2 regions of the Kitasatospora sp. NPDC087314 genome follow, and region 2 is predicted to be linked to the other one. Evidence: riboswitches for the same ligand, from Rfam matches in the RefSeq annotation. Region 2 holds a riboswitch; the other holds the start of a gene.
What was found. A riboswitch is a leader RNA that binds a small molecule or an ion and turns the genes downstream of it on or off. The one in region 2 is predicted to bind S-adenosylmethionine.
Positions count from the first base shown of each region.

Region 1: another riboswitch for S-adenosylmethionine. It lies ahead of thrC (threonine synthase); the one in region 2 lies ahead of ACIO5E_RS02025 (aminotransferase class V-fold PLP-dependent enzyme).

Region 1 covers NZ_JBIUYE010000015.1:243,824-258,345, reverse strand. The annotation lists partial or broken gene ACIO5E_RS30695 (N-acetylglucosamine-6-phosphate deacetylase) at 1-197, opposite strand, end outside; gene ACIO5E_RS30690 (ROK family protein) at 194-1,141, opposite strand; gene ACIO5E_RS30685 (extracellular solute-binding protein) at 1,433-2,713, shown strand; gene ACIO5E_RS30680 (cupin domain-containing protein) at 2,766-3,116, opposite strand; gene ACIO5E_RS30675 (DUF3263 domain-containing protein) at 3,184-3,444, shown strand; gene otsB (trehalose-phosphatase) at 3,476-4,315, shown strand; gene ACIO5E_RS30665 (trehalose-6-phosphate synthase) at 4,422-5,888, opposite strand; gene ACIO5E_RS30660 (glucosyl-3-phosphoglycerate synthase) at 5,939-6,940, opposite strand; SAM riboswitch class I at 7,113-7,250, shown strand; gene thrC (threonine synthase) at 7,268-8,548, shown strand; gene ACIO5E_RS30650 (MoaD/ThiS family protein) at 8,587-8,865, shown strand; gene ACIO5E_RS30645 (cold-shock protein) at 9,482-9,685, shown strand; gene groL (chaperonin GroEL) at 10,032-11,654, shown strand; gene ACIO5E_RS30635 (hypothetical protein) at 11,780-12,136, shown strand; gene ACIO5E_RS30630 (DUF5996 family protein) at 12,149-13,120, opposite strand; gene ACIO5E_RS30625 (hypothetical protein) at 13,363-14,058, opposite strand; gene ACIO5E_RS30620 (PadR family transcriptional regulator) at 14,125-14,502, shown strand; gene ACIO5E_RS30615 (hypothetical protein) at 14,499-14,522, shown strand, end outside.
Region 2 covers NZ_JBIUYE010000001.1:435,917-450,438, reverse strand. The annotation lists gene ACIO5E_RS02050 (NlpC/P60 family protein) at 1-288, opposite strand, end outside; gene ACIO5E_RS02045 (NYN domain-containing protein) at 489-1,967, opposite strand; gene ACIO5E_RS02040 (hypothetical protein) at 2,106-2,369, opposite strand; gene ACIO5E_RS02035 (rhomboid family intramembrane serine protease) at 2,571-3,353, shown strand; gene ACIO5E_RS02030 (Lrp/AsnC ligand binding domain-containing protein) at 3,396-3,677, shown strand; gene ACIO5E_RS02025 (aminotransferase class V-fold PLP-dependent enzyme) at 3,692-5,056, opposite strand; SAM riboswitch class IV at 5,107-5,224, opposite strand; gene trpD (anthranilate phosphoribosyltransferase) at 5,368-6,444, opposite strand; gene ACIO5E_RS02015 (hypothetical protein) at 6,585-7,010, opposite strand; gene ACIO5E_RS02010 (heme-copper oxidase subunit III) at 7,406-8,026, shown strand; gene ACIO5E_RS02005 (c-type cytochrome) at 8,214-9,023, shown strand; gene ACIO5E_RS02000 (Rieske 2Fe-2S domain-containing protein) at 9,032-10,084, shown strand; gene ACIO5E_RS01995 (ubiquinol-cytochrome c reductase cytochrome b subunit) at 10,081-11,739, shown strand; gene ACIO5E_RS01990 (GntR family transcriptional regulator) at 11,847-12,218, shown strand; gene ACIO5E_RS01985 (Ig-like domain-containing protein) at 12,248-13,504, opposite strand; gene ACIO5E_RS01980 (cytochrome c oxidase subunit 4) at 13,682-14,098, opposite strand; gene ctaD (cytochrome c oxidase subunit I) at 14,098-14,522, opposite strand, start outside.

The DNA.
Region 1 (14,522 bases), on a different contig from region 2:
CCGCCGTGGACGTGCAGGTCGACGAAGCCGGGGACGACGGTGTAACCGGTCAGGTCGAGGTCGCCGGGTTCGCTCTCGCCGCGGAGGCCAGCGATGCGGTCGCCCTCGACGGCCAGGCGGTCGCCCTCGACGACGGCGCCGGGCAGGACCAGCCGGGCCCCGGTCAGCGCGGTACGGTCACGGTCCGCGGTGGTCACGCGGTCACCTCCATGGAGAGCAGATCCCAGGCGAGCAGGCCCGCGCCCAGGGACGCGGCGGTGTCTTTGAGCATGGCGGGTACGACCTTCGGGGGCATCTGGAAGGTCAGGCGCTCGGTGACCGCCGTGCGCAGCGGAGCGAAGAGCGTGTCGCCGGCCTCGGCCAGCCCGCCGCCGACGATCACCGTGGACGGGTCGAGCAGGCTCTGGGCGAGCACGATCCCGTCGGCCAGGGCGTCGACGGCGCCTTGCCAGACCGCGAGCGCGCGGTCGTCCCCGGCGTCCACCGCGGCGGCGCAGGATGCCGCGTCGGCGTCGGGGTCGCCGCTGGCCGCGGCCCAGGCGCGGGACACGGCGGAGGCGGAGGCGAGCGTCTCCAGGCAGCCGCGGGCGCCGCAGCCGCACTGCGGTCCGCCCGGGCGGACCACGACGTGGCCGATCTCGCCGCCGTAGCCGTGGGCGCCGGCCTCGATCCGGCCGCTGATGCCGATGGCGCCGGCGATGCCGGTGCCCAGCGCGACGAACAGAAAGCGGTCGACGCCCCGGCCGGCGCCGAGCCGGCCCTCGGCCAGGCCGCCCGAGCGCACGTCGTGGCCGAGCGCGACGGGGATGGCGGTGTCGTCGGGGCCGGCCAGGCGCTCGCCCAGCAGCTTGCGCAGCGGGAGGTCCCGCCAGCCGAGGTTGGCCGAGTAGACCGCGATGCCGTTCCTCTCGTCGATCGTGCCCGGGACGGCCACGCCGGCCGCGAGCGGAGCGACGCCGAAGCGGCTTCGGCCCTCGTCCGCCAGGCCGGCGGCGAAGTCGAGGATGGCGGCGACCACGGCGTCCGTGCCGTGCTCCCGCCCGGTCGGTCGGCGTGCTTCGAACAGCACGGAGCCGTCCTGGGCGAGCAGCGCGGCCTTCATGCCGGTGCCGCCTACATCGAGTGCGATGACGTGCTTCACGGAGGACAGTTTCCCTTGGTCGGGTAGAAGAGGTCTAGTCCAGTTGTCGGATTGGTCTGGTCCAAACGAGGTGAGCTTTGTCGCAGATGAGTGCGGTGTGCGGGGCTTTGTGCCGGACGCCGGACGTTCACTTTCTGTTGCGCATCGTGCAATGACCTCCGCACTTCGATAACTACTCGGCGGGTGCGGCGGAGTGGTGTGGACCACTGCCCGGTGGATTTGGCAGTGTTGCGCGTCCCCCTCCCGGATTTCCCCGTCCGGACGCAGTTCTCCCTGAAGGCGGTACCCGCGTTGAACAGGCGCGCCCACGTTCCCACCCGCGTCCTCGGTGCCGCGCTGGCCGGAGCACTGGTGCTCACCGCCGTCAGCGCGTGCGGCGGGCAGGACGGCGGGCCGGTCACCCTCAAGCTGGTCGCCGCCGACTACGGGGAGAGCGCCGAGACCAGCTCCAAGCTGTACTGGGACGAGGTCGTGCGCGGCTTCGAGGCCGCCAACCCCGGCATCAAGGTCGACGTCGAGGTGGACAGCTGGACCGACATCGGCAAGAAGGTCGACGACATGATCGCGGCCGGCAAGTCCCCCGACCTGCTGCAGACCGGCGGCTTCGCCGACCAGGTCGCCGCGGACCGGCTGTACCCGGCCGCCGACGTGCTCTCGATGGACACCCAGGCCAAGTTCCTGGACACCTTCGCGCACGCCGGCCAGGTGATCGGCACCCAGTACGGCATCCCGTTCGTGTCCTCCTCCCGGGTGCTCTTCTACAACAAGGCGATCTTCCGCCAGGCCGGCATCACCCAGCCGCCGACCACCTGGAACGAGCTGCGCCAGGACGCCGAGAAGATCAAGGCCAAGGTGCCGGGCGTGACCCCGTACGGGCTGCCGCTCGGGCCGGAGGAGGCCCCGGCCGAGTCCATGCTGTGGACGCTGAGCGGCGGCGGCAGCCTCTCCGACGACGTCGGCAACTACACCATCGACAGCGCCCAGAACCAGGCCACCTTCGGCTGGCTGAAGAACAACCTGGTGAGCACCGGGCTGACCTATCCGGACCCGGGCAAGATGAACCGCACCCCGGTGTTCCAGGACTTCGCGGCCGGGAAGGTCGCGATGCTGAACGGGCACCCGACGCTGCTGCGGATGGCCACCGCCGGGAAGATCGACTTCGGGACGGCGGCGATCCCGAAGAAGGACGGCGTGGGCAAGACCGGCAGCCTCGGCGTCGCGGACTGGATGATGGCGTTCAAGGCCAACGGGCACAAGAACGAGATCAAGAAGTTCCTGTCCTTCGTCTACACCCGCGACTACCAGCTGAAGTTCGACGAGCAGTACAACCTGCTGCCGGTCACCCAGGACGCGTTCACCCAGATGACCTCGGACCCGAAGCACGAGGACCTCAAGCAGTTCGCGGTCGGGCTCACCAACGCCAGCTTCTACCCGTTCGGGGACCCGGCCTGGGGCGAGGTCAGCAACCGGATCAAGGCCGGGATCGGCGAGTCCGTCACCGGGGACCCGAAGCAGGTGCTCACCGGGCTGCAGGACGCGGCGGTCAAGGAGGCGGCCCGGGTCCGCAAGTGAACCCGGGCCGGGGGGCTGAGGCGGCTGAGGCGTCCGAGGGGTTTCGGGGCTCTCAGGGGAGGGTGATGGCGTAGGCCTTGCGGAGCGTCTCGTGGACGGTCCAGGTGGTCCGGTCGCCCTCGCGCAGCACGGCGCAGTCGCCCGGGCCGACCTCCAGGGTCGGGCCGCCCTCGATCTCGATGGTGGCCCGGCCGCTGAGCACCACGAACATCTCGTCCGCCTCGGTGTCGGTGACCACGCCCGGGGTGATCTGCCAGATGCCGCGCAGCTGGCGGCCGTCGGGGGACTCGGACAGGACCCGGCCGGAGACCTCCGGGGTGCCGGAGACGATCTGGGCCGGGTCGAGCGGGTCGGGTTCGAGGTCGGCGGTGGGGATGTGCACGGCGAAGCTGGGCGTGGTCATACCGCCGACGCTAGCCGGGGCGGCCGGGCGCCGGGGGGCGCAGAGTGTGTCGGGCTCACGCGCGAGAATGACACTCCGTAGTGACGGCGGAGGTGGCCTGGTGGGCGAGCTGAGTGAGCGGGACCTGGCGGTGCTGGCCCTGGAGGGGCGGCAGTGGCGGACGGCCGGGGCCAAGGAGCGGGCGATCCGGGAGGAGCTGGGGCTCTCCTCCACCCGGTACTACCAGCTGCTGAACGCGCTGCTGGACCGGCCGGAGGCGCTGGCGCACGCCCCGGTGCTGGTGAACCGGCTCCGGCGGATCCGGGAGGCCCGGCGGGCCGCGCGGTAGCGGGCCGGGGCCACGGGGTATGGGCTCGGGCATGGGCTTCGAGGAGATGGTGACGCCGACCACCGACGCCGGCCGGGACGGCCTCCGGGCGATCCTGGCCGGGCCGGATGACGCGGTGATCGCGCTGGACTTCGACGGGACGCTGGCGCCGATCGTCCCCGATCCGGACCGGGCCAGGGCGCATCCGGGGGCGGCGGCCGCGCTGCGGGCGCTGGTGCCGCTGGTGCGGGCCGTGGTGGTGGTGACCGGGCGGCCGGCCGCGCTGGCGGCGGAGTACGGCGCCTTGGCCGGGCTGCCCGGGGTCGTGGTGCTCGGGCACTACGGCGCCGAGCGCTGGGAGGGCGGCGAGGTGACCGCGCCGCCGGTGCACCCCGGGGTGGCCGGGGCACGGGCGGCGCTGCCGGGCCTCCTGGCGGCGGCGGGGGCGCCCGAGGGGACGTGGGTGGAGGACAAGGGGCGCTCGCTGGCGGTGCACACCCGGCGTACGGCGGCACCGGAGGAGGCGCTGGAGCTGCTGCGGGCGCCGGTCGGCGAGCTGGCGGCCGGGCACGGGCTGGTGGTGGAGCCCGGGCGGCTGGTGCTGGAGCTGCGGCCGCCGGGGGTGGACAAGGGCGCGGCGCTGACCGGCTTCCTGCGCGAGCGCGGGGCCCGTTCGGTGCTGTACGCGGGGGACGACCTCGGGGACGTGGCGGCCTTCGCGGCGGTGGAGAAGCTGCGCGGTGAGGGGGTGGCGGGGCTGCTGGTGTGCAGTGGAGCGGTGGGGGACGCGCCGGTGCGCGAACTCGCCGACCGGGCGGACCTGGTGGTCCCGGGCCCGGCCGGCGTGGTGGGGCTGCTGGCGGCGCTGGGGGAGGCCCTCAGCTCGGGTTGAGCCGGGTCACCGCACGTCGAATCGGGTCACGGCGCGTCGGGCCGGGTCACCGCACGTCGAGCCGGGTCACCGCACGTCGAGCCGGGTCACCGCGCGTCGAGCTGGTTCACAGTGCGTTGAGCTGGTCGAGGAACCACTGCTGCGGGGGCAGCGCGGTGGCCGCCGCGGCGAGCCGCTTGGTGCGGTCGGCGCGCTCCTCCGCCGGCATGGTGAGGCCCGCGTGCAGGGCGTCGGCGGTGGCGATGACGTCGTACGGGTTGACGGTGAGCGCGTCCTCGGCGAGTTCGGCGTACGCGCCGGCCTCCCGGGAGAGCACCAGGGCGCAGCCGTGGTCGGAGACCACCGGGACCTCCTTGGCGACCAGGTTCATGCCGTCCCGGATCGGGTTGACCAGGGCCACGTCGGCGAGCCGGTAGGCGGCCAGGGAGCGCGGGAAGTCGTCGTCGACGTGCAGGATCAGCGGCTGCCAGCCGGGGGTGGCGAACTCCTCGTCGATCTCCCGGGCGAGCCGGCGCACCTCGTCGGTGTAGGCGCGGTACTCGGCGAGGTCGGTGCGGGAGGGGTAGGCGAAGGCGATGTGCACCACCCGGTCGTGCCACTCGGGGCGGGTGCGCAGCAGGTGCCGGTAGGCCTGGAGGCCGCGGACGATGTTCTTGCTCAGCTCGGTGCGGTCGACCCGGACGATGGTGCGGCGTCCGCCGACGGCCTCGCGGAGGGTGGCGAGACGCTCGTCGACGTCCGGGCGGTGGGAGCGTTCGCGCAGGAAGTCGGCGTCGGCGCCGAGCGCGTGGACGCCGAGGTGGGTGGTGCGGCCGGCGTGGGTGACGGTCATCGCCTCGTGGTCGACCTCGGCGCCGAGCAGGTCGGCGCAGCAGTCGGCGAAGGCCAGGGCCCAGCGGCGGGTGAGGAAGCCGGCCCGGTCGGCGCCGAGGATGCCGGTGAGGACGGCCTCGGCGACGTCGTCGGGCAGCAGCCGGAAGTACGCGGGCGGGGCCCACGGGGTGTGCGAGAAGTGGCCGATCCGCAGGTCGGGGCGGAGGGCGCGGAGCAGGGCCGGGGTCAGCGAGAGGTGGTAGTCCTGGACCAGCACGGCGGCCCCGGGTGCGGCCTCGGCGGCCAGCGCCTCGGCGAAGGCGGTGTTGTAGGCGCGGTAGGCGGCCCACTCGGTGCGGAACCCGGCGTCGAAGACGGGGGCGGTGGGGGTGGCGTAGAGCAGGTGGTGGACGAACCAGAGCGTGGAGTTGGCGACGCCGTTGTAGGCGCGGGCGAAGGTTTCGGGGTCGATGTCCAGCATGCGGACGGCCTGGCCGCCGACGTCGTGCCCGGCGAGGTCGAGCCGGCCGTGCGGGGCCTGTCCGGCGGCCTGCCGGTCGGCGGCGCCGAGGGCGGCGCAGACCCAGACGGCGTCGGGGTCGTCGATGGCGGAGAGGCCCGAGACCAGGCCTCCGCCGCCGCGTCGGAGGGTCAGCGTGCCGTCGTCCGAGGTGCTGAACGACACCGGTCCCCGATTGGATGCCACCAGGACGGGGGCGGTGCCGGTCGCACTCGAACGTTCGGTCGTGAGATCGCCCATGGTTGGTACGTTGCCGTGGCTCCGGTGTGGCAAACCCTTTCGGCGGGCGTTCAGTGCCGGGTCGCGTACTCGGGCACGGTGTGCATCGGGGGGCGTTCGAGGGCGGTCACCGGGTGGGTGTGGGCGGTGAACTCCCGGGTCTGCGGGTCGCGGGTGAACTGGGTGAGCAACGGGTGGACCAGGTCGGCGGAGGCCTTCAGCCGGTGGGTGCGGTCGAGGCGCTCCAGGGCGGTGCGGTAGATGGTCGCCGCCATCCGGCCGAGGGCCTGGCCGTCCTGGTGCCGGTGGTGCCGGACGCCGACGTCCACCTGGGCCAGGGCGTCCAGCCCGACCGTCTCCAACGCGTCGACCAGCAGGCCGAGTTCGACGCCGTAGCCGGTGGGGAAGGGGAGTCGTTCGAGCAGCGCGCGGCGGGCCGCGTACTCGCCGCCGAGCGGCTGGACGAAACCGGCGAGTTCCGGCCAGTGCAGGTTGAGCAGCGGGCGGGCCACCAGTTCGGTGACCCGGCCGCCGCCGGACGGGACGACCGCGCCGTCGCCCGCGCCGGAGCCGCCGACCGACACTTCGAGCGGCCGGTCGTACATGGCCTTGACCAGCTGGATGTCCGGTTCGGTGAGCAGCGGGCCGAGGATGCCGGAGACGAAGGTCGGGTCGAACTCGCGCAGGTCGGCGTCGACGAAGCAGACGATGTCGCCGCGGGTGACCAGCAGCGAGCGCCAGAGCACCTCGCCCTTGCCCGGGGCGGCGGGCAGCCGGGGCAGGATCGCGTCGCGGTGCTCCACCCGGGCGCCGGCCCCGGCGGCGACGGCGGCGGTGGCGTCGGCCGAGCCGGAGTCGACCACGACGAGTTCGTCGACCAGCGGGAGGCGCTCCATCAGCTCGCGGCGGATGGTGCGGACGATGTCGCCGACGGTGGCCTCCTCGTCCAGCGCGGGCAGCACCACGCTGACCGTCTGGCCGGTCCGGCGCTTGGCCTCCAGGAGGGCGTGCACCGGCCGGTCGGCCGCGCTCCACGAGCGGCGGCGCAGCCAGGACGCCGCCTGGGGGAGCAGCGCGGGGGTCGGTTCGGCGGGCACGGGACTCTCCTCGGCGGGGTCGGGTGGGACGCGCCATCTCGCGTGGCGGACGATCCCTTTCGGGGTTGACGCCTTCGGATACAGTCTTCGTACAGCGGTCGGACCTTTGCACATCGGGGTCGCCGTTCAGCGCCACCACAACTTCACAAGCTCATCCAGAGGGACTGAGGGAACGGCCCGTTGACGTCCCGGCAACCTTCTCGCGCGGCTGTCCGTCGACAGGCCCCCCGCGGGACAGGTGCCAATTCCGGCCTGTGGCGCGACCGTGCCACGGGGAAGATGAGGAGAGAGGCCTCCGCCATCATGGCTATCGACACCGTCGCACCCGCTTCCGTTGACCTCGGCCCCGCCGCCGCGCTGTCCTGTCGCGAGTGCGGCACCCGCTTCCCGCTCGGTCCGAGCTTCGCCTGCCTGGAGTGCTTCGGCCCGCTGGAGATCGCGTACGAGTTCGGTGGCGAGGACGCCGAGGCGCTGCGCCGGCGGATCGAGGCCGGTCCGTCCTCGATCTGGCGCTACGCGCCGCTGCTGCCCGTCCCGGCCGACGTCGCCACCAAGCCGAACCTGAACCCGGGTTGGACCCCGCTGGTCAAGGCGGACAACCTGGGCCGCGAGCTCGGCTTCACCGCCCAGCTGCACATCAAGGACGACTCGGGCAACCCGACCCACTCGTTCAAGGACCGCGTGGTGGCCTGCGCCATCGAGGCCGCGCGGGCGTTCGACTTCACGACGCTCTCCTGCTCCTCCACCGGCAACCTGGCCGGCGCGGTCGGCGCGGCGGCCGCCCGGGCCGGTTTCAAGTCCTGCGTGTTCATCCCGCACGACCTGGAGCAGGGCAAGGTCGTCATGGCCGGGGTGTACGGCGGCGAGCTGGTCGGCATCGAGGGCAACTACGACGACGTGAACCGCTTCTGCTCGGAGCTGATCGGCGACCCGGCCGGCGAGGGCTGGGGCTTCGTCAACGTCAACCTGCGCCCGTACTACGGCGAGGGCTCCAAGACGCTGGCCTACGAGATCTGCGAGCAGCTCGGCTGGCGGCTGCCGGAGCAGATCGTCATCCCGATCGCCTCCGGCTCCCAGCTGACCAAGATCGACAAGGGGCTGCAGGAGCTGATCAAGCTCGGCCTGGTCGAGGACCGGCCGTACAAGGTCTTCGGCGCCCAGGCGGCGGGGTGCTCGCCGGTGTCGGCCGCCTTCAAGGCCGGCCAGGACGTGATCCGCCCGGTCAAGCCGGACACCATCGCCAAGTCGCTGGCGATCGGCAACCCGGCGGACGGCCCGTACGTGCTGGACATCGCCCGGCGCACCGGCGGCGCGGTCGAGGACGTCACCGACGCCGAGGTGGTGGACGCGATCCGGCTGCTGGCCCGGACCGAGGGCATCTTCGCCGAGACCGCGGGCGGGGTGACCGTCGGTGTGCTGAAGAAGCTGGTCGAGACCGGCCAGCTGGATCCGGCCAAGGAGACCGTCGCGATCAACACCGGCGACGGCCTGAAGACCCTGGACGCCGTGGCCGACTCCGGGATGACCGCCGTGATCCGCCCGACGCTGGCGTCCTTCCGCGACGCCGGTCTCGCGTCCGCCTGAACCCCCCACCCCGCTGGGTCGCACCCGCTAGGAGAGCCATGAGCGCCAACGTCCGTATCCCCACCATCCTGCGCACCTACACCGGCGGCGCCGCCGAGGTGGCCGCCGAGGGCGCCACCCTGGGCGAGGTCATCGCCGACCTGGAGAAGAACCACGCGGGCATCTCGGCCCGCATCCTGGACGACGCCGGCAAGCTGCGCCGCTTCGTCAACGTCTACGTGAACGACGACGACGTGCGCTTCGCCGAGGGCCTCGCGACCGGCATCACGGACGGCGCCAGCGTCTCGATCATCCCGGCGGTGGCCGGCGGCTGCTGAGCCGCGACCCCCGCCCCGGCGGCGCCCGCCCGCGCCGACCGGACAGGCCCTGGTTTCGACCGGCCGTCCCGCGTACGGAATTGCGTTCTCCGTGCGCGCGGGCGGCCGGTCGCATTTCGGCGGGAATATTTCGGGGTCGAGTCGGAGTAGAGTGTGGCTCGGTTGGGAACAGGGCTTCCCCTCATCCCCGCCCGTGAATCGCCGGAGTTCGTCCGGCTGCTGGGACCGGCTGCTGGGACCGGCCGTTGAGACCGACCGGGTGCGGGACCGTGAAACATGTCAGGCAGATGTCAGAATTCCCGCGGGGATTTGTTGTAATCCGTCCGCTATGTCCGGCGTGAAATGCCGAATTCCTCCCGGTTTGGCCCGTCCTGTCCTTTGGTGTGGTGCCGGAATTCCCCGCAGCTGACCCTGTTGCAGAGGGCGTCGATCCGGATACATTCAGCCGCGGTCGACGTAATCACCCGCTCACGGGGCGCCGTCAGGCGCCCTCGCGGAGGATTGCGGCGTGCACGGCTGCGCCCAGGGGGGGTTCCCCGGGCCGGCCTTCAAACCAGACCCGGGCCCGCGACCTGCGGGCGCGTGAAGGGCCAGCACAGCACTAGGGGAGTTCGGAATGGCTCAGGGCACCGTCAAGTGGTTCAACGCGGAGAAGGGCTACGGCTTCATCGCGGTCGACGGTGGTGCGGACGTCTTCGTCCACTACAGCGCGATCCAGATGGACGGCTACCGCACCCTCGAGGAGGGCCAGCGGGTCGAGTTCGAGATCTCCCAGGGACAGAAGGGCCCGCAGGCGGACATGGTCCGCGCGGCGGTCTGACCTTCCTTCTCCTCCAGGAGCTCGGCACGGCCCACGGCTGGTGACCACTCGCTTCTCGGCGGGCCCGTACGACACGCGTCGTACGGGCCCGTCGGCGTTCCCCGGCGGGGAGTTGCGGGGCCCGGCGGGGGCGTGCCCGGCGGCTCGCGGGATCGCGATTGGGCTTGCACTCGACCACCCGGAGTGCTAATCATTGGCGTTAGCACTCACAGCGTGAGAGTGACAGCGGACCGGGTCGGTGAGGCCCCCGGGAGCGGTAGGGGAAAGGACCCCCGCACACCAGGGCCGTCCGTCGCGGGCACCCCTTGGTCCGAGCAGTCGACCGTGTCCCGGAGGACCACTTCTGATGGCCAAGATCATCGCCTTTGATGAGGAAGCTCGCCGCGGCCTTGAGCGTGGCATGAACCAGCTCGCCGACGCAGTGAAGGTCACGCTCGGCCCCAAGGGTCGCAACGTCGTGCTGGAGAAGAAGTGGGGCGCCCCCACGATCACCAACGACGGTGTCTCCATCGCCAAGGAGATCGAGCTCGAGGACCCCTACGAGAAGATCGGCGCGGAGCTCGTCAAGGAGGTCGCCAAGAAGACCGACGACGTCGCGGGTGACGGCACCACCACCGCCACCGTGCTGGCCCAGGCCCTGGTTCGCGAGGGTCTGCGCAACGTCGCCGCCGGCGCCAACCCGATGGCCCTGAAGCGCGGCATCGAGAAGGCCGTCGCCGCCGTCTCCGACCAGCTGCTGGCCCAGGCCAAGGACGTGGAGACCAAGGAGCAGATCGCCTCCACCGCCTCCATCTCGGCCGCCGACACCCAGATCGGCGAGCTCATCGCCGAGGCCATGGACAAGGTCGGCAAGGAAGGCGTCATCACCGTCGAGGAGAGCAACACCTTCGGCCTGGAGCTTGAGCTCACCGAGGGCATGCGCTTCGACAAGGGCTACATCTCCGCCTACTTCGCCACCGACCTGGAGCGGATGGAGGCGTCCTTCGAGGACCCGTACATCCTCATCGCCAACTCCAAGATCGGCTCGGTCAAGGACCTGCTGCCGCTGCTGGAGAAGGTCATGCAGAGCGGCAAGTCGCTGGTCATCATCGCCGAGGACGTCGAGGGCGAGGCCCTGTCGACCCTGGTCGTGAACAAGATCCGCGGCACGTTCAAGTCCGTCGCCGTCAAGGCCCCGGGCTTCGGCGACCGCCGCAAGGCCATGCTCGGCGACATCGCCATCCTCACCGGTGGCACCGTGATCTCCGAGGAGGTCGGCCTCAAGCTGGAGAACGCCGGCATCGACCTGCTGGGCCGCGCCCGCAAGGTGGTCATCACCAAGGACGAGACCACCATCATCGATGGTGCCGGTGACGCCGACCAGGTCGCCGGTCGCGTGAACCAGATCCGCGCCGAGATCGAGAACAGCGACTCGGACTACGACCGCGAGAAGCTCCAGGAGCGCCTCGCCAAGCTGGCCGGCGGCGTGGCCGTCATCAAGGCCGGCGCGGCCACCGAGGTGGAGCTCAAGGAGCGCAAGCACCGCATCGAGGACGCCGTCCGCAACGCCAAGGCCGCCGTCGAGGAGGGCATCGTCGCCGGTGGTGGCGTCGCGCTGCTGCAGGCCGGTGTCGCCTTCGACAAGCTGGAGCTGGACGGCGACGAGGCCACCGGTGCCAACATCGTCAAGGTCGCGCTGGAGGCCCCGATCAAGCAGATCGCGACCAACGCCGGCCTGGAGGGTGGCGTCGTGGTGGAGAAGGTGCGCAACCTCCCCGCCGGTCACGGCCTGAACGCCGCCACCAACGAGTACGTCGACCTGGTCGCCGCGGGCATCATCGACCCGGCCAAGGTCACCCGCTCCGCGCTGCAGAACGCCGCCTCCATCGCGGCGCTGTTCCTCACCACCGAGGCCGTCATCGCCGACAAGCCGGAGAAGGCCGCCGCGGCCGCCGGCGGCGGCATGCCGGGCGGTGACATGGACTTCTGATCCCGCTGGGATCGGACGGTTCGGATCGTTCGCGAGGGCGGTCTCCCCGACGGGGAGGCCGCCCTCGCGGCGTTCGGGAGCCTTCGCGCGTTCGGGAGCCTTCGTGTGTTTGGGAGAATGGACGGATGGCTGCTGACGACATCGAGACCGCTCTGCACAACGCCCGGGCACTGATCCTGGCCGACCTGACCGCCCGGGACGTGGCGGAGGCCACCGTGGTGTCGCTGGTGGAGCAGGCCGTGACGCACCGGCGCTGGTGGCTGGAGCAGTGGCCGGACGGCACCGACTACGTGCTCGGGCTCGTCGCCCAGGACGTCCAGGACGCGCTGCTGGAGGCGTACGGGCGCTGGCCGCTGTGCGCCGAGTGCGCGGCCGACGGTGACCCGCACGCGCTGAGCGTGGAGCCGGAGCTGGGGCCGGAGCCGCACTGGGTGTGCGGCAAGCAGGGCGCGGTGGTGGCGCCGGTGGGGAAGCTGGCCTAGTAGTCCTCCGAGTCAGGAATCCCGACCTGAGTCGGCCGTGCTGGTACCGGACGAGCGCGGGCGGGTTTTGCTCATGTACCAACCCTCGACGCGGGGGCCTACGAGGTCGGACGGCCAGCCCGCCGTCTCGACGGCGGCATCGTAGACGGCGTCACCGAACGCCACAATGCCCTGGTGCGGGTCCGCTGTCTCCCTGAGCTTGGCCCACGGCAGACGAACCAGACCGGCGTCGGGATGCCAGGCGGCGCCCTCAACACCCCAGGACCGGCCCCCGAGACCGTCCGGCTGGGGCCAGATGTACGCGTACATGCCGACGTCCGGCGCCTGGGCATCCCCGAAGGAGAATCCCACCGACACGTACGCGTCGAGCTGGGCGTTCTGCATGAACGGCGGCTGGTGGGGCGTCGGCACGGTGGGCTGCGCCCGGTAACGCGTGGCGGACAGGTCGAAGCCGCCCCACATCACACCGACCCGGGGGCGGTATCCCAGGAAGGGGGCCTGCCACGCCTCGAGCCCGTCAGCGGCGAGGTTCAACGCTGTCCAGATCAGCCGGGCCGCGTCGCCGTCCCAGGTGCGTTCGACGTGATCGTCCTCGAAGTGCGGCGGGGCATCCGGAATCTCGCAGATCAACGAGCTGCGCGGTCGGTGTATGCCGAGCTCGTCCGCCGCATCGCAGAAGGACGCATAGAACATGGCGACTGATCCCTTGGACAACGGGACCGTCCGCGAGCCATTGTCGGACTCGATGACCACGCCACCGTCGAGCAGGCTGTAGTGCACCGAGAAGGTCACGCCTCGCTGCCGAAGGGTTGGCGTACTGAGCCCCCGGGGGGTGACATCGAGGACGATGTTTCCCCAGCCGACTTCGAAGGGCTCGTCGAGGGTGTACTTGCCTGCGACCTGCACCACCCGGTTCACGTAGTCGACCATGGGCGCCAGATCCTCATGGACCAGCATCGGCCACGTACTGACACGTTCGCTCACGGAGAGCCTCCCAGCGTGTCGATGGGATCAGCGGGAGGGGACGTCAGGTGCCGCGCCCGCTCCCCCGTGCAGCGTCGGGCGGGCCTCGGACACCGAACTGCGATCCAGTACCCAATTCTCACACGCAGGTCAGGGTCCTGCCCGGTCGGTGTCGCCGGGCGTCCGACCGACATGCTGGGCCAGCAGCCGGGATGCGGTGGTCGACCGAAGAGTTCGGTCCGCCTCGGCCCGGGCGCGCTGCATCACGAAACCCAGGCGGGTTGCAGGTTACCGAGACACGCTCCCTGGAGGCCGTCGAGTTCGGTCGCCAGGTTGGCGCGGGCGGGGGCGTCGAAGCGCGCGTGGGCGGCCGGGGTGCGGTAGAGCGCGGGGAGCGCGAGCAGCTGTCGCAGGATCGCCGAGCGCCCGGCGCGGAAGTCCGGTTCCGGGACGAACGCGTACTCCGCGCGGACGGCGGCCGCGTACGCCGCGTACGCCTCGGGGGTGCCGCCGAGGACGGCGAGGTCCGCGTCGCAGAGCACCTCGCCGTCGCGGTCGCCCGGCTCGGGGTGGTGGTCGACGGTGAGCAGGACCAGCCGCTCGACCTCGGCCACCCGGGCGGCGGGCAGGCCGGCGGCGGTCAGCGCGCGGACGGCCAGGGCGGCGCTGCGCTCCTCGTTCTCGGAGCGGTCGGGCCGGTAGACGGCGTCGTGGAACCAGGCGGCGAGCCGGACGGTGTCCGGGTCGTCGGCGTGCCCGGCGAGGTCGTCGACGTGTCGCAGGACCGCGTGCAGGTGCTCGGGGGTGTGGTAGCGCCGCTGGGGCTCCGACCAGCGGCGCAGCAGCTCGCGGCCGTACGGCTCGGGGTCGGTCGTGGCGGCGCGGCGGTGCAGCAGCGCCGTCCACTCGGCGAGCAGTCCGGGGAGCGGTCCGGCGGTGAGGTCCTCGGTGGTGGGCATGGGGGACATTGTGGCGGGCGGGCCGGGCACTGGACCTATAGGTAGGTTGACGATATATGTAGTCGTATGACAGAACGCTCGATGCAGGAGCCGACGCTACTGCTGCTCACCGCGCTGGCGGACGCCCCCAGACACGGCTACGCCCTCATCCAGGAGATCGCCGCGATTTCCGACGGTCGCGTCAAGATGCGCACCGGCACCCTGTACGGCGCCCTCGACCGACTGCTCCAGCAGGGGCTGATCGAGGTCGCCGCCGAGGAGGTCGTGGACGGGCGGGCGCGGCGCAGCTACGCGCTGACCGACGCCGGCCGGACCGCGCTGGCCACCGAGGCGGAGCGGCTGCGGGCCGTCGCCACCGAGGCCGAACGCCGGCTCGCCAACGTCCGGTTGGCGATGCAGGCGGGGCCGAAGGGCCTGTTCACGAGGAGGGGGTTCTTCGCATGACCACGCCGACGATGGGGACA
Region 2 (14,522 bases):
GGTCTGGAGCCGGGTCATCTGGTCCTGGCTGCGGGCCACCTGGTCCTGCAGCTGGTCGGCCTGCTTGCGGAGCTGGTCGGCCCGCTCCTTGGCGCCGTTGTACTTCTCAGCCGCCTGCTCCTGGTCCTGCTGGAGCTGGTCGATCTGCGCCTTGACGTCGCTCTTGTTCGGCTGGGGCGCGGCGTGCGCGGCGACCTGTGCGGAGAGTGCGACCGCAGTCGCAGCGGCGGCAGTGAGCACGGAGACCCGCGCGCGGCTCGGCTGCTTGGGACGGCGGTGGGAGGCCAAGGGAACTGCTCCTTCTTCCATCGGCCTCACCCGATCAGGTGAGAATCCGGAAAATAGGTTTGACGCCAGACCCTAGTGAAGATCTACGCGTTTTGCCACTCCCCCGAAGGCGTGAACTCCATTTCCCCCGCTGAATTCACGGGATGTGCACACCCTCGCAAACAGGGCGCTGACCAGGCGTCATCCCGCCCGGGCAGTGGTCAGGGCCGGGCCAGCCGGTTCAGCAGCAGAACGGAGGCCACGGGGCGCGCGCCCGCCTTCCGCACGCCCTCCGCGACCTCCCGGTCGGTGGACACCACCACCACCGGCCGGCCCTGCGGTTCGGCCCGCACCAGACGGCGGATCAGCTCGTCCGCGGTCTCCCCGGTCCGGCTGAACCGTACCCGCACACCGCGCGGTGGCGCCATGATCACCGGAACGTCCAGGTCCTGCCCGTCGAACACACAGGTGACCTCCGCCTGGGTGCGCTGGGCCAGCATCGCCAGCCCGCCCAGCAGCCGGATCCGCTGCTGCTCCAGCGGCAGCGCCGGATAGCCGGTCTTGGTCACGTTGTAGCCGTCCACCACCAGGTGCACCTGCGGGATCGCCAGCAGCTGGTCCAGCAGCGCCGGATCGTCGTCGGCCAGGCCGCGCCGGGCCACGTCGTGCGGCGAGGCCGACCCCGGCACCACCGCCTCCACCAGGTCCGCCGGGCGGATCTGGGAGACCGGCAGCGCCAGCTCCCGCTGCAGCCCCTGTGCCGACTGCAGCACGGTGTCCAGCAGCAGCCGCAACCGCATGTCCTCGACGCTGCGCCCCTCGCGGGCCGACCGGCGGCCCTGCTCGGCGGCGGTCTCCAGCTCCCCGACCCGGTGCCGCAACCGCCGGGCCTCGGTCTCCGCGGCGCCGCGCTCGGCCGCCGCCTGCGCCTTCGCGGCCTCCAGCTCCCCGGCCAGCCGCCGGGTCTCGGCCTGCGCCCGGCGGGTGTCGCTCTCCAGCGAGCGCACCTTCTTGCGCAGCGACTCGGCCTCCCGGCGGACGTCCTCGGACTCCGCACGCTGCCGGTCCAGGTCCGCCCGGGCAGCCGCCCGCAGCTCGGCCAGCTCGGCCTGCAGCTTCTCCACCAGCCGGGCGGCCTCGGCGGCCACGCCCTCGGCACCGGCCCGCTCGGCCTCCTCCCCGGCCTCGGCGACCAGCCGGCTCCAACCGGCCGAGCGCACCAGGTAGGCGGCGGCCGCGACGTCCATCGGATCGGCGGCGCCCGGGACACTGCCCGACTCCAACGCCTTCACCAGGTCCGGCTGGCCCAGCCGCAGCCGCTCCGCTATCCGCACCCGGAAGGCCGGCTCCGCCTCCAGCGCCGCGGCCAGCGCGGTGGCCGCGTACTTGGCCCGGCGGGCCGGGGTGAACTTGACGTACTGGCGCAGGCTCTGCGGCAGCTCGCCCTGCGGCAGTCCGCCGAGCGCGTCCGAGGCCAGGCCGACCACGCGCCGGCGCACGCCCTCGGGCAGCGGCCGGTCGAGCTTCTCGACGGCCTGCTCCGCCTCCGCCGACCCGTCGGTGCCACCGCGCTCGCCGGAGTCCGCCGCCCCGCCGGGGGCCGAGGACTCGGACGGGGCCGTGTCCGCGGCCGGCGCCTGCGCGTCCGCAGCGGGCTGAAGCCCCTGCGCTTCGGCGGGCTCCCTCGCTGCGTCCACCACGTCCTCGGCTCCGATCCTGGTCCTACGGGGCACGGCCCGCGGCCGCCGCCCCTGTCGTCACGCTCCGTGCGTCCTGTCTGTATTGTCCCAGTGCGGTGGCCGGGCGCGCCGCGCACCCGTCCACCGGACCGTCGGGCGTCAACCCTGCTCGGCGGGGGCCTCCGCGCCCTCGGCGCCCGGACGGGCCACCAGCTCGACCTGGTCCACGGCGTTGCACCAGCGGCAGCGCACCGACTCGACCGTCTCGCTCAGCACCTCGGTCTCCTCGACCTTGGACTCGCCGGCCAGGTCGAAGTGCAGGAACTCGGTGACCCGCGCGGTGCGGGTCAGGTCGAAGCGGGTGAGGTTTCCGCACAGGGTGCAGCGCCAGCGCGTCTCGGCAGTCAGGGCGGGGACGGTCATCGGGGGTCCTCTCGGGTGGTCCCTGGGTGGGCTAGGCGCTCCCCCCGGAGCCCCGGCGTCGGCGGCGGGAGGCGGGAATGCCCGCCCCAAGCCTATTGCCTGAGGCAACCGTCCCGGCCACCGGTCAGGGGAACCGCAGGGCTAGTCCACCTGCCGTACAAGGCGGTGTCACACGCCCTGGCCGGAGGGATGCTTGGCCGCATGGCACTGACCGCCCCCGGGCACACCGACGCGCGGGGCGACCGCCCGGCCGTGCCCGCCCCGGTGGTCACCTACACCCTGATCGCGGTCAACACCCTGGTGTTCCTGCTGGGCCCGGCCGCCGGGCTCAACCCGCTCTACGGCACCGGCCAGACCCGGCTCTGCGCGGAGCAGCGGTACGAGCAGCGCTGGGGTGTCATCCCCGCCGAGGTACTGGCCGGACGGCCGCTGACCGCCGAGCAGCTGGCCGAGGCCCCGGAGCCGGCCCCGGGCTGCCCGGCCAGGCCCACCCCGGGCAAGCGCCCGGCGCTGTCCGTCCTCACCGGGCTCTTCCTGCACGCCGGCTGGCTGCACCTGCTGGGCAACCTGCTCTTCCTCTACGTCTTCGGCCCCACCGTCGAACAGCGGCTGGGCCGGGCCCGGTACGCCCTCTTCTACCTGGCCGCCGGCAGCCTGGCCACGTACGGCTTCGCCCTCGCCGAGGCGCACTCCGCGGACTCCACCCGGGTGCTGATCGGCGCCTCCGGCGCGATCTCCGCCGTCCTCGGCGCCTACCTGCGCTTCCATCCGCGCTCCCGGGTGACCACGCTCGTCCCGCTGCTGCTGTTCCTGCCGCTGCGCTTCCCGGCCTGGCTGGTGCTCGGCCTCTGGTTCGCCCTGCAGTGGTGGTCGGTCCACTCGGCCGGGCCCGGGGTCGCCTATCTGGTCCACGTGATCGGCTTCTCGGCGGGCTTCCTCTACGCCTGCACGGTGGTCAGCCACCCCCCGCGACGACCCGGCTGACGCCCGATACGCTGGCGGCACCCCACGAAGGAGCCCGAAACAGTGATCACCGCCATCGTCCTGATCAAGACCAGTGTCGACCGCATCCCGGAGATCGCCGAGGCCATCGCGGCCATCGAGGGCGTCAGCGAGGTGTACTCGGTGACCGGTGGCTACGACCTGGTGGCGATGGTCCGGGTGCGCCGGCACGACGACCTGGCCGAGGTCATCCCGGGTCGGCTGAACAAGGTCCCCGGGGTGGCGCACACCGAGACCCAGATCGCCTTCCGCACCTACTCCCAGCACGACCTCGAGGCCGCCTTCGCCCTCGGCCTGGACGAGTAGCCCCGCCGGCCCCGTCAGCCCTCCCGGCGCGTGTCGACGACGCAGCGGCCGCCCTCGTTGCGGTAGTTCCACGCCGCACCGTCCGTGACCAGCTCGCGGACGGCGGTCAGGAAGCGGTCGACGTGCTCGTCCGGGGTCCCGGCCCCGAAGCTCACCCGGATCGCGTTCAGGCTGCGCTCGCCGGGCAGCGACGGCTCGGGCGCCCCGCACTCCGAAGGGGCCACGTCCTCCTCCCCCAGCAGGGTGCGCAGCAGCGGGTGCGCGCAGAACAGGCCGTCGCGGACCCCGATGCCGTACTCGGCGGACAGCGCGGCCGAGAAGTGCGAGCTGTTCCAGTCCTGGACGACGAAGGACAGCACGCCCACCCGGGCCGACCCGGCGCCGAACAGGTTCAGCACCTTGACCTGCGGAATCTCCGCCAGCCCCGCCGTCAGCCGGGCGATCAGCTGCCGCTCCCGGGCCTCCAGCGCGTCGAAGCCCGCCTCGCTCAGCGCCCGGCAGGCCGAGGCGATCGCGTAGGCGCCGATGACGTTCGGCGAACCGGCCTCGTGCCGGGCCGGGCCGCCGTGCCACTGAACGGCCACCGAGCCGTCGGCCTCCCGGGCCACCGTCCGGGTCGCGCCGCCGCCGGCCAGGTACGGCTCGGCCGCGTCCAGCCAGTCCGCCCGACCGGCCAGCACGCCGGCGCCGAACGGCGCGTAGATCTTGTGGCCGGAGAAGGCGATCCAGTCGACGTCCAGATCGCGCACCGAGACCCGGTGGTGCGGGGCCAGCTGGGCGGCGTCCAGCACCACCCGGGCGCCGTGCCGGTGCGCGGTCTCCGTCAGCTCGGCGACCGGCCAGAGCTCGCCGGTCACGTTGGAGGCGCCGGTGACGCAGAGCAGCTTGGGGCCCTCGGGCGCCCCGGCGAGCGCGGCGTCCAGGGCTGCGACCGCCTCGGCGTGCGAGCGCGGCGCCCTCAGGTAGCTGACGTCCAGCCCGGCGTGCGCCCAGGGCAGCAGCGAGGCGTGGTGCTCGGTCTCGAAGGCGAACACCCGGGTGCCGGCCGGGACGGCCGCGGCGAGCAGGTTGAGCGAGTCGGTGGTGGCCCGGGTGAAGACCACCTGGTCGCCCTCGCGCAGGTCGAGGAACTCGGCGACGGTGCGGCGGCTCTGCTCGAACAGGTCGGTGGACAGCTGGGAGAGGTACCCGGCGCCGCGGTGCACGCTGCCGTAGTACGGGGCGTAGGCGGCGACGTCGTCCCAGACCCGCTTCAGCGCCGGGGAGCTGGCCGCGTAGTCGAGGGCCGCGTAGCCGACCTTCTCACCGCTGGCGAGCGGGACCTGGACGTCGTGGCCGAGGACGGCGAGCGGGGCGCAGAGTTCGGTGGAAACGGACATGGGAATGCACTCCTTCGGGGTGTGGGACCCCGGGAGTGCTAGTCGTCGGGCGTCCGCGCTTGCCGCGCGGACGGTTTGCCGAGCGACCCGGTCCTCACCCAGGGCACCCCGCCACGGACGGAGGGTTGCCGGACAGCAAGCTGGGGCTTGACGCTGTCACTCATGACCTGGCGAAGACTCTAGGTCGCGTCCCGCGGGTGGTCAAACAGGTATCCACCATCCGGACGGCGCTCCCGCCCGCCCGCCACCGGGCTGGGGGGGAACGCGAGGAGCCCGTGCCGGCGTCCCGGCACGGGCTCCCAAGTACCGCGTCACACCCGGCTGGTGGCCTCCGACCAACGCCGCAGCAGTTCCTGCGCCGCGCCCGAGTCGATGGCCTGCGCCGCCCGCGCCATGCCGGCGGCGAGCTGCTCGGCGAGCGGCGCCTCGCCCAGGTCGAGCGCGACCAGCGCCGCCGCCGTGTTCATCAGGACGGCGTCCCGCACCGGCCCGTGCTCACCGGCCAGCAGCCGGCGCGCGACCTCGGCGTTGTACCCCGGGTCCGCCCCGCGCAGCGTCTCGATGCCGGCCAGCTCGATGCCGACGTCCCGCGGGTCGAAGGTGGTCTCGGTGACGGTCCCGTCCCGCACGATCCACACCCGCGAGGTGGTGGTGATGGTCAGCTCGTCCAGGCCGTCGTCGCCCCGGAAGACCAGGGCGGTCGAGCCGCGCCGGGCGAGCACCCCGGCGATCAGCCCGGCGAGCCGGGTGTCGAAGCAGCCGATCGCGTGCGCGGTGACCTTGGCCGGGTTGGTCAGCGGACCGAGGATGTTGAACGCGGTCGGCACCCCGAGGTCGCGCCGGGCGGTGGCGGCGTGCCGCATCGACGGGTGGAACTTGGCCGCGAAGCAGAAGGTGAGCCCGACCTCCTCGGCGACCTCGGCGATCCGCCGGGCCGGCAGGTCGAGGCTGACGCCGAGCTTCTCCAGCACGTCCGAGGAGCCGCTGGCCGAGGAGGCGGCCCGGTTGCCGTGCTTGATCACCTTGGCCCCGGCCGCCGCCGCGACGATCGCCGACATGGTGGAGATGTTGACGGTCTTGGCCCGGTCGCCGCCGGTGCCGACGATGTCCACGGCGGGGCCGGGGATGTCCAGCGGCTCGGCGTGCGCGTACATCGCGTCCACCAGGCCGGTGATCTCGTCGACCGTCTCGCCCTTGGCCCGCAGCGCCACCATGAACCCGGCCACCTGGACGGGGGACGCCTCGCCGCTCATGATCCGGTCCATCGCCCACGCGGTGGCCGAGCGGTCGAGGTCCTCCCCCTTCAACAGCGCCGCCAGGACGTCCGGCCAGGCGCGGACCACCTGCGCGGGGTCGGTACCACCGTTCGCAGGGTTCACGTTCACCATGGCTGACTCCAGCTGTTGTCGGGTTCCCCGCAGCGGGGGGACGTCCGTACGGATGGAGTCAGCCTATCGACCGGCGGCGTGCCCACGACCCCGTCTTCTCTAGTACTGAGACGGCGCCGTCCGCCCTGCGGCGACCTGGCTCAACGGCCGACCGGGGCCCGCTTGGCCAGTCGCGCCCGCAGCAGGGTGGCGACCGCCTCGGCCAGCGCCACCGGGTCCACCGGGCGGGAGATCGCGGCGTCGGCCCGGCTCCACGCGGCCAGCCAGGAGTCCTGCGGCCGTCCGATCAGCACCAGCACCGGCGGGCAGCCGTAGATCTCGTCCTTGAGCTGGCGGCCGAGCCCGAGCCCGCCGGCCGGCACCGCCTCGCCGTCCAGGATGCAGAGGTCCACGCCGCCCTTCTCCAGTGCCTTCAGTACCGCGGGGGTGGTCGCGCACTCCAGGTAGGACAGTTCCGGAAGGTCCTCGGCGGGCCGACGGCCGAGCGCCGTCAGCACCTGCTCGCGGGTGTTGCGGTCGTCGCTGTAGACGAGGACGGTGAGCGTCTCGTCGGTCGTGTACGCCATGGGCCCTGCTCCCTCAAGTGTGATCCGGACCACGTTCGCCTGATCCGGATGCTACTCCCGATCACCGCTCGCCGAGCCCCCCTCGCCGACGTTCCTTCTCAAGGCGCCGCGCCCGGGACTCACCCGCCCGGAGGACAGCCCGTCACCCGGACCCGCCCGGTCCACCCGTACGGCCGACACGGCGCCCGCGCCCTACCGCCGGAGGCTCCGCCAGACGTGCAACGACACGCTGGGCAACGGGGTCGCAGGCTCCTCCGAGGAACCGTCAGAAAAGGGACACGCCGCTGCTCAGCCGCCATCCGGACACCCCGTCGCCCCTCAGGGGGGCATACCGCACGCACCGGACACTCCGAGGGACACCCCCCGACGTGAAGACGGAATAAGGGACCGACATAATGTCCGTCGTGGCGACAGCAACAGCAGTAGAAACCGGGCACGCGCACGGATCGGTCAACCGGCCGAACATGGTCAGCGTCGGAACGATCGTCTGGCTCAGTTCCGAGTTGATGTTCTTCGCGGCCCTCTTCGCGATGTACTTCACGCTCCGCTCCGTCAAGGGAGCCGAGTTCTGGACCGAGAAGGCGCACGCCCTCAATGTGCCCTTCTCTTCGGTCAACACCACGATCCTGGTGCTCTCCTCGCTGACCTGTCAGCTCGGCGTGTTCGCCGCCGAGCGCGGGGACGTGAAGAAGCTCCGCTCGTGGTTCGTCATCACCTTCGTGATGGGCGCGATCTTCATCGGCGGCCAGATCTTCGAGTACACCGAGCTGGTCAAGAAGGACGGCCTCTCGCTGTCCTCCGACCCGTACGGCACGGTGTTCTACCTGACCACCGGCTTCCACGGTATGCACGTGACGGGTGGTCTGATCGCCTTCCTGCTGGTCCTGGGACGGACGTACGCAGCCAAGCGCTTCACGCACGAGCAGGCCACCGCCGCGATCGTCGTGTCGTACTACTGGCACTTCGTCGACGTCGTGTGGATCGGCCTGTTCGCGACCATCTACCTGATCAAGTAACCAGCTGATCAAGTCGCTGGCCACCGGCTTCGGTCCCCGCCCTCACCGGCGTCGGGCCGATTCTGCCGGTGGCGACGCTCCCACCGACCGACCGCGCGCGCAGCCCTAGACAGGCAGCCTCGTGCCGGCCAGACCGGCCGCCGGGTGCACCCACCAGTCGACCAGATCCTGACACCGGGGTTATTCCGTGAAAAAGCTCTCCGCACGACGGCGCCACCCATTGGCGGCGCTGGTCGTCCTACTTCTCGCCCTGGCGGCAACCGGGGGGCTGTACGCCGCGTTCGCGCCCGCCGACAAGGCGCAGGCCGACGTCGCCGCGCAGTCGCTCGCGATCGATGAGGGCAAGAAGCTCTTCGCCGTGGGCTGCTCCTCGTGCCACGGCCTGAACGGCCAGGGCAGCAGCGACGGTCCGAGCCTGGTCGGCGTCGGCTCCGCCTCCGTCGACTTCCAGGTCGGCACCGGCCGCATGCCGGCCCAGCAGCCCGGCGCCCAGGTGCCGCGCAAGAAGAACATCTACTCGCAGGCGGAGATCGACCAGCTCGCCGCCTTCGTGGCCTCGCTCGGCCCCGGCCCGGTGACGCCGACCAAGGAGCAGTACACCTCGACCAACCCGGACGACATCTCCAAGGGTGGCGAGCTGTTCCGCACCAACTGCGCCCAGTGCCACAACTTCGCCGGCCAGGGCGGTGCCCTGACCAAGGGCAAGTACGCCCCGTCGCTGGAGGGCGTGGACGCCAAGCACATCTACGAGGCCATGCAGACCGGCCCGCAGCAGATGCCGTCGTTCCCGGACACCACCATGCCCGAGGAGCAGAAGAAGCAGATCGTGGCCTTCGTCCGCCACACCACCAACGATGAGCCCAACCCCGGTGGTCTCACGCTCGGCAGCCTCGGTCCGGTGACCGAGGGTCTGTTCGGCTGGATCTTCGGTCTCGGCACGCTCATCGCGGTCGCGATCTGGGTCGCCGCCCACACCACCAAGGCCAAGAAGTCATGAGCCACGACATGTCAGAAGAGAAGCTTCCGGAGTCACACGGCTCCGCCGGTGAGGTCGCCGAGCACGGCGACCCGTTCGCCGACCCGGGCCTGCCGGCTCACGAGCCCCGCCGCACCGACATCGACGAGCGGGCCGCCAAGCGGGCCGAGCGCCAGGTCTCGCTGATGTTCGTGGTCTCGATGATCGCCACCGTCGGCTTCATCGCCTCGTACGTGGCCATCGACCCGGACAAGATCGTCTACATCTTCCCGCTCGGTCACGTCAGCGCGCTGAACTTCGCGCTCGGCCTGACCCTGGGCGTCGCGCTGTTCATGATCGGCGCGGGTGCGGTCCACTGGGCCCGCACGCTGATGTCGGACGTCGAGCTGCCGGCCGAGCGTCACCCGATCGAGGCTGACGACGAGGTCCGCGCGGACGTCATCGACCAGTTCAAGACCGGTGCCGCGGAGTCCGGTTTCGGCCGCCGCAAGATGATCCGCAACACCCTCATCGGCTCGATGGCGCTGGTCCCGCTCTCCGGCGTGGTCCTGCTCCGCGACCTCGGCCCGCTGCCCGAGAAGAAGCTGAAGGAGACGGGCTGGAAGGAGGCGACCCCGGTCAAGCCGCTGCAGCTCATCAACATGAGCACCAGCCAGCCGATGAAGGCCGAGGACATCGTCGTCGGCTCGCTGACCTTCGCCATGCCCGAGGGCCTGCACGTCCACGACGAGGACTTCCAGCAGGCGATCGCCAAGGACGCCCTGATGCTCGTGCGCATCGCGCCGGACGACATCAAGGACGACAAGTCCCGGGAGAAGGGCTTCGAGGGCATCCTCGCCTACTCCAAGATCTGCACGCACGTCGGCTGCCCGATCAGCCTCTACGAGCAGCAGACCCACCACGCGCTCTGCCCCTGCCACCAGTCGACCTTCGACCTGGCGGACGGCGCGCGCGTCATCTTCGGCCCGGCCGGCCACCCGCTGCCGCAGCTGAAGATCACCACTGACGAGAAGGGCTTCCTGGTCGCCACCGGCGACTTCGAGGAGCCCGTCGGCCCGAGCTACTGGGAGCGTGCTCGATGAGTAGCGCGAGCAGCACCACCTCCGGTGCCGCCAAGCCCGCCAGCACGCGCGCCAAGCCCGCCAACAAGTGGGAAGCCGCCGCGGACTGGACGGACGGCAGGCTGGGGATCTACTCCCTCGCCAAGGCCAACCTGCGCAAGATCTTCCCGGACCACTGGTCCTTCATGCTGGGTGAGATCTGCCTCTACACGTTCGTCATCATCATCCTGACCGGTGTCTACCTGACGCTGTTCTTCAAGCCCTCGATGGCCGAGGTCGTCTACAACGGCTCGTACGTCCCGCTCAAGGGCATCGGGATGTCCGAGGCGTACGCGTCGACGGTCGACATCAGCTTCGAGGTCCGCGGCGGTCTGCTGATCCGGCAGATCCACCACTGGGCCGCCCTGGTCTTCGTGGCCGCGATGCTCGTGCACATGATGCGCGTGTTCTTCACCGGCGCGTTCCGCAAGCCGCGTGAGATCAACTGGGTCTTCGGCTTCCTGCTGCTGGTCCTGGGCATGTTCGACGGCTTCTTCGGCTACTCGCTGCCGGACGACCTGCTGTCGGGCACCGGTATCCGCTTCATGGAAGGCGCGATCCTCGCCGTCCCGCTGGTGGGCACCTACGTCCAGATGTTCCTGTTCGGGGGCGAGTTCCCCGGCCACGACATCGTGCCGCGCTTCTTCACGATCCACGTGCTGCTGATCCCGGGCATCATGCTCGGCCTGCTGGTGGCGCACCTGATCCTGGTCTTCTACCACAAGCACACCCAGTGGGCGGGCCCGGGCAAGACCGAGAAGAACGTCGTCGGCATGCCGCTGATGCCGGTCTACATGGCCAAGGCCGGTGGCTTCTTCTTCCTGGTGTTCGGCCTGATCGCCGCCATCTCGGCGATCGCCACGATCAACCCGATCTGGGCGTACGGCCCGTACCGCCCGGACCAGGTCTCCACGGACGCCCAGCCCGACTGGTACATGGGCTTCTCCGAGGGTCTGATCCGTGTCATGCCGGGCTGGGAGGTCGGCCTGTGGGGCCACACCCTGAACCTGGGTGTCTTCATCCCGCTGATGATCTTCCCGCTGGTCCTGGTCTCGATCGCGGTCTACCCGTTCATCGAGGGCTGGATCACCGGCGACAAGCGCGAGCACCACATCCTGGACCGCCCGCGCAACGCCCCGGTCCGCACCGCGCTCGGCGCCGCCTGGATCAGCCTGTACCTGGTGCTGCTGGTCGGTGGTGGCAACGACCTGTTCGCCACCCACCTGCACCTGTCGATCAACTCGATCACCTACTTCGTCCGCGTCGGCTTCTTCGCGGTGCCGGTCATCACCTTCATCATCACCAAGCGCTGGTGCCTCGGCCTCCAGCGCCGGGACAAGGAGAAGGTGCTGCACGGCCGCGAGACGGGCGTCATCAAGCGCCTGCCGCACGGCGAGTTCGTCGAGGTGCACGCCCAGCTGCCGCAGAAGGACCTGTACAAGCTCACCGCGCACGAGCAGATCCAGCCGGTCGAGCTGCCGGCCCAGACGGACGAGAACGGCGTGGCCGCCAAGTCCGGTCTGCTCAACCGCACCCGGGCCAAGCTCTCCCGCGGCTTCTACGGCGGCGGCAGCCAGATCCCCAAGCCGACGTCCGAGGAGCACCACGAGATCACCAGCGGCCACGGCCACCACTGATCCCGTACGCGCCACAGCGTCACACCCGAGGGCCGCTGACCAGAGTTCTTCTGGTCGGCGGCTCTCGGGCTTTCCCGTCCCCCGTCCGTACCCTCCAGGAGCCCCTCGTGCAGTTGTCCGTCGACCCCGCCGCCGCCACTCCCCCGTACGAGCAGATCCGGGCCCAGATCGCCGAGCGGGCCCGCTCCGGCGAGCTGCCGACCGGGCTGCGGCTGCCCACCGTCCGGGCCCTGGCCGAGGAACTGGGGCTGGCCGCGGGGACGGTCGCCCGGGCCTACCGGGAGCTGGAGGCGGACGGCGTGGTGGAGACCCACGGCCGGCGCGGCACCCTGATCGCCGCCACCGGCGACACCGCGCACCGGCTGGCCGCCGCGGCCGCCACCGAGTACGCCGAGCGGGCGACCCGGCTCGGGCTCTCGCACGTGGACGCGCTGGCCGCGGTGGACACCGCCCTGCGGCTGGCCTACGCGGGGGCCTGAGGAGGCCTGCGCGGGCCCGCCGCGGGGGCTCAGACCTCCGGGCGGATCATCCCGGCGGCGTGGGCCTGGGAGGCCGGCACGGTGGTGCTGACGGGCTGTCCCAGGGCGCCGTGCTTGACCCAGTCCGTCCAGGAGACGTTCCAGTCCCCGAAGCCGTTGCCGAACGGCTCCATGGTGGCGCCGTGGCTGTTCACCACCGTCACCAGGTCCCCCACCCTGGTGTTCTGGTAGAACCACTTGGCGTCGTCGGTGCTCATGCCGGTACACCCGTGGCTGACGTTCGCCACGCCCTGCGAGCTCACCGACCAGGGCGCCGCATGGACGTACTCGCCGCTCCAGGTCACCCGGGTGGCCCACTCCACGTCGAGGTCGTAGGCCTCCGAGCTGCCGGCAGCTATCCCGATCGTCTCGCCGTTCATCCGGACGGAGCGCTCCTGGCCGAGCACCACCTTGACGCCGTTGCGGGTGTCGAAGCCGGGCTTGCCGGTGGTCACCGGGATGCGCCGGACCCGCTTGCCGTCGCGGAGCAGGGTGAGCTCGTGGGTGGCCGCGTCGACCACCGACTCGACCCGGTCGCCGATCCGCAGGCTCAGCGCGCTGCGGTCGCCGCCGTAGAGGCCGTCCGCGATCCGGCTGCCGGTGCCGTCGAAGGCCAGCGAGACGGTGGCCCCGGACGGCCAGTACTCCTCCGGGCGGAAGTGCAGGTTCTTGTCGTCCACCCAGTACCAGGCGCCGGTGACGGCGGGTTGGGAGGCGACGGTCAGGGCGCGCTCGACCTCCTGGCGGGCCTGGGGGTCCTTCACCGCCTCGGACAGCTGCACGGTGAGCGGCTGGCCGACGCCGTAGACGCCACTGCCGGAGGAGTCCGGTCCCAGCTTCGCGGTCAGCAGCCGCTGCGCGGCGAGCGTGCTGAAGCCCGCGGTGGTGTCCCCGCGGCCGCCCTTGCCGTCGTCGGCGGCGATCCGCACCGAGTAGTCGGTGCCGGCCTTCAGCCGGCCGGTGGTCTGCCAGCTGTGCTGGTCCTCGGCGAGCTGTCCGGCCACCACCCTGCCGTCCGGGCCGACCACGGTGACGTCGGTGAGCCGGCTGCCGGGCACCGAGGTCACCGTGACCGGCCGGGAGGGATCGACCTTGCCCACGGCCGAGAGATGGACGAGCGGGGCCGCGTCGATCCGGTGGGGACCGGTCGCCTTGTCGCTGTCGGACGAGCAGGCGGCCAGCGGGGCCAGCACTGCGAGGGTCAGCGAGATGCCGCCGATACCTGCGATTCCACGCCTGTCGGCCATGACCGCCTCCGAGGGTTCGCATGATTGATCAGATCGTATGAACGGCGTGAGGCGAAGCGACATCCGAGCGACCATCCGTTCACCCGGGCGAGTGAGGCGGTCACCCTGGGGAAGCAACAGGGCCGGTCCCCCCGTGCGGGGGGACCGGCCCTGTTGTCGGCGGCGGAACCAGGGAACCTACTGGTTCTGGTTCTCGCCCCGGTAGAACTCGAAGACCCAGCCGAAGAGGCCGATCAGGATGATCGGGATCGACCAGAACAGCAGCCACCAGCCGAAGATCACACCGAGGAACGCCAGCGAGCCACCGATCGCCAGGGAGAGCGGCTGCCAGCTGTGCGGGGCGAAGAAGCCCAGCTCGCCGGAGTCGTCCGCGACCTCGGCCTCGGGGTTGTCACCCGCGCCGCTGTCCACCCGACGGGCGGTGAAGGCGAGGTAGTACCCGATGAAGGCACAGAGCGAGAAGGCGAGGAAGAGCGCCGTGGTGCCGGCCGCCTCGATCCCGTGGTCCGAGTGGTTGGTCCACAGGCCGTAGGTGATGGCCATCGCGAGGACGAAGACCGCCAGGCCGAGGAAGATCTTTCCCTGTTCCTTCATCAGGCGTCGCCCTCCTTCTTACCCTTGTCCAGCTTCGGGGCGTCGTACTTCGCCGGGGTCACACCGGCGAGGTGCTTGGCCGGCTCACCGTGGTTCTCCAGGTAGTCCAGCGCGGCGATCTCCGGGTGGTGGAGGTCGAAGGCCGGGGATTCGGAGCGGATCCGGGGCAGGGTGAGGAAGTTGTGCCGCGGCGGCGGGCAGGAGGTCGCCCACTCCAGCGAGCGGCCGTAGCCCCACGGGTCGTCGACCTCGACCTTCTCGCCGTACTTGGCGGTCTTCCACACGTTGTAGAGGAAGGGCAGCATCGAGGCGCCGAGCACGAACGAACCGATGCTCGAGACGGTGTTCAGCGTGGTGAAGCCGTCCGAGGCCAGGTAGTCGGCGTAGCGGCGGGGCATGCCCTCCGCACCGAGCCAGTGCTGGA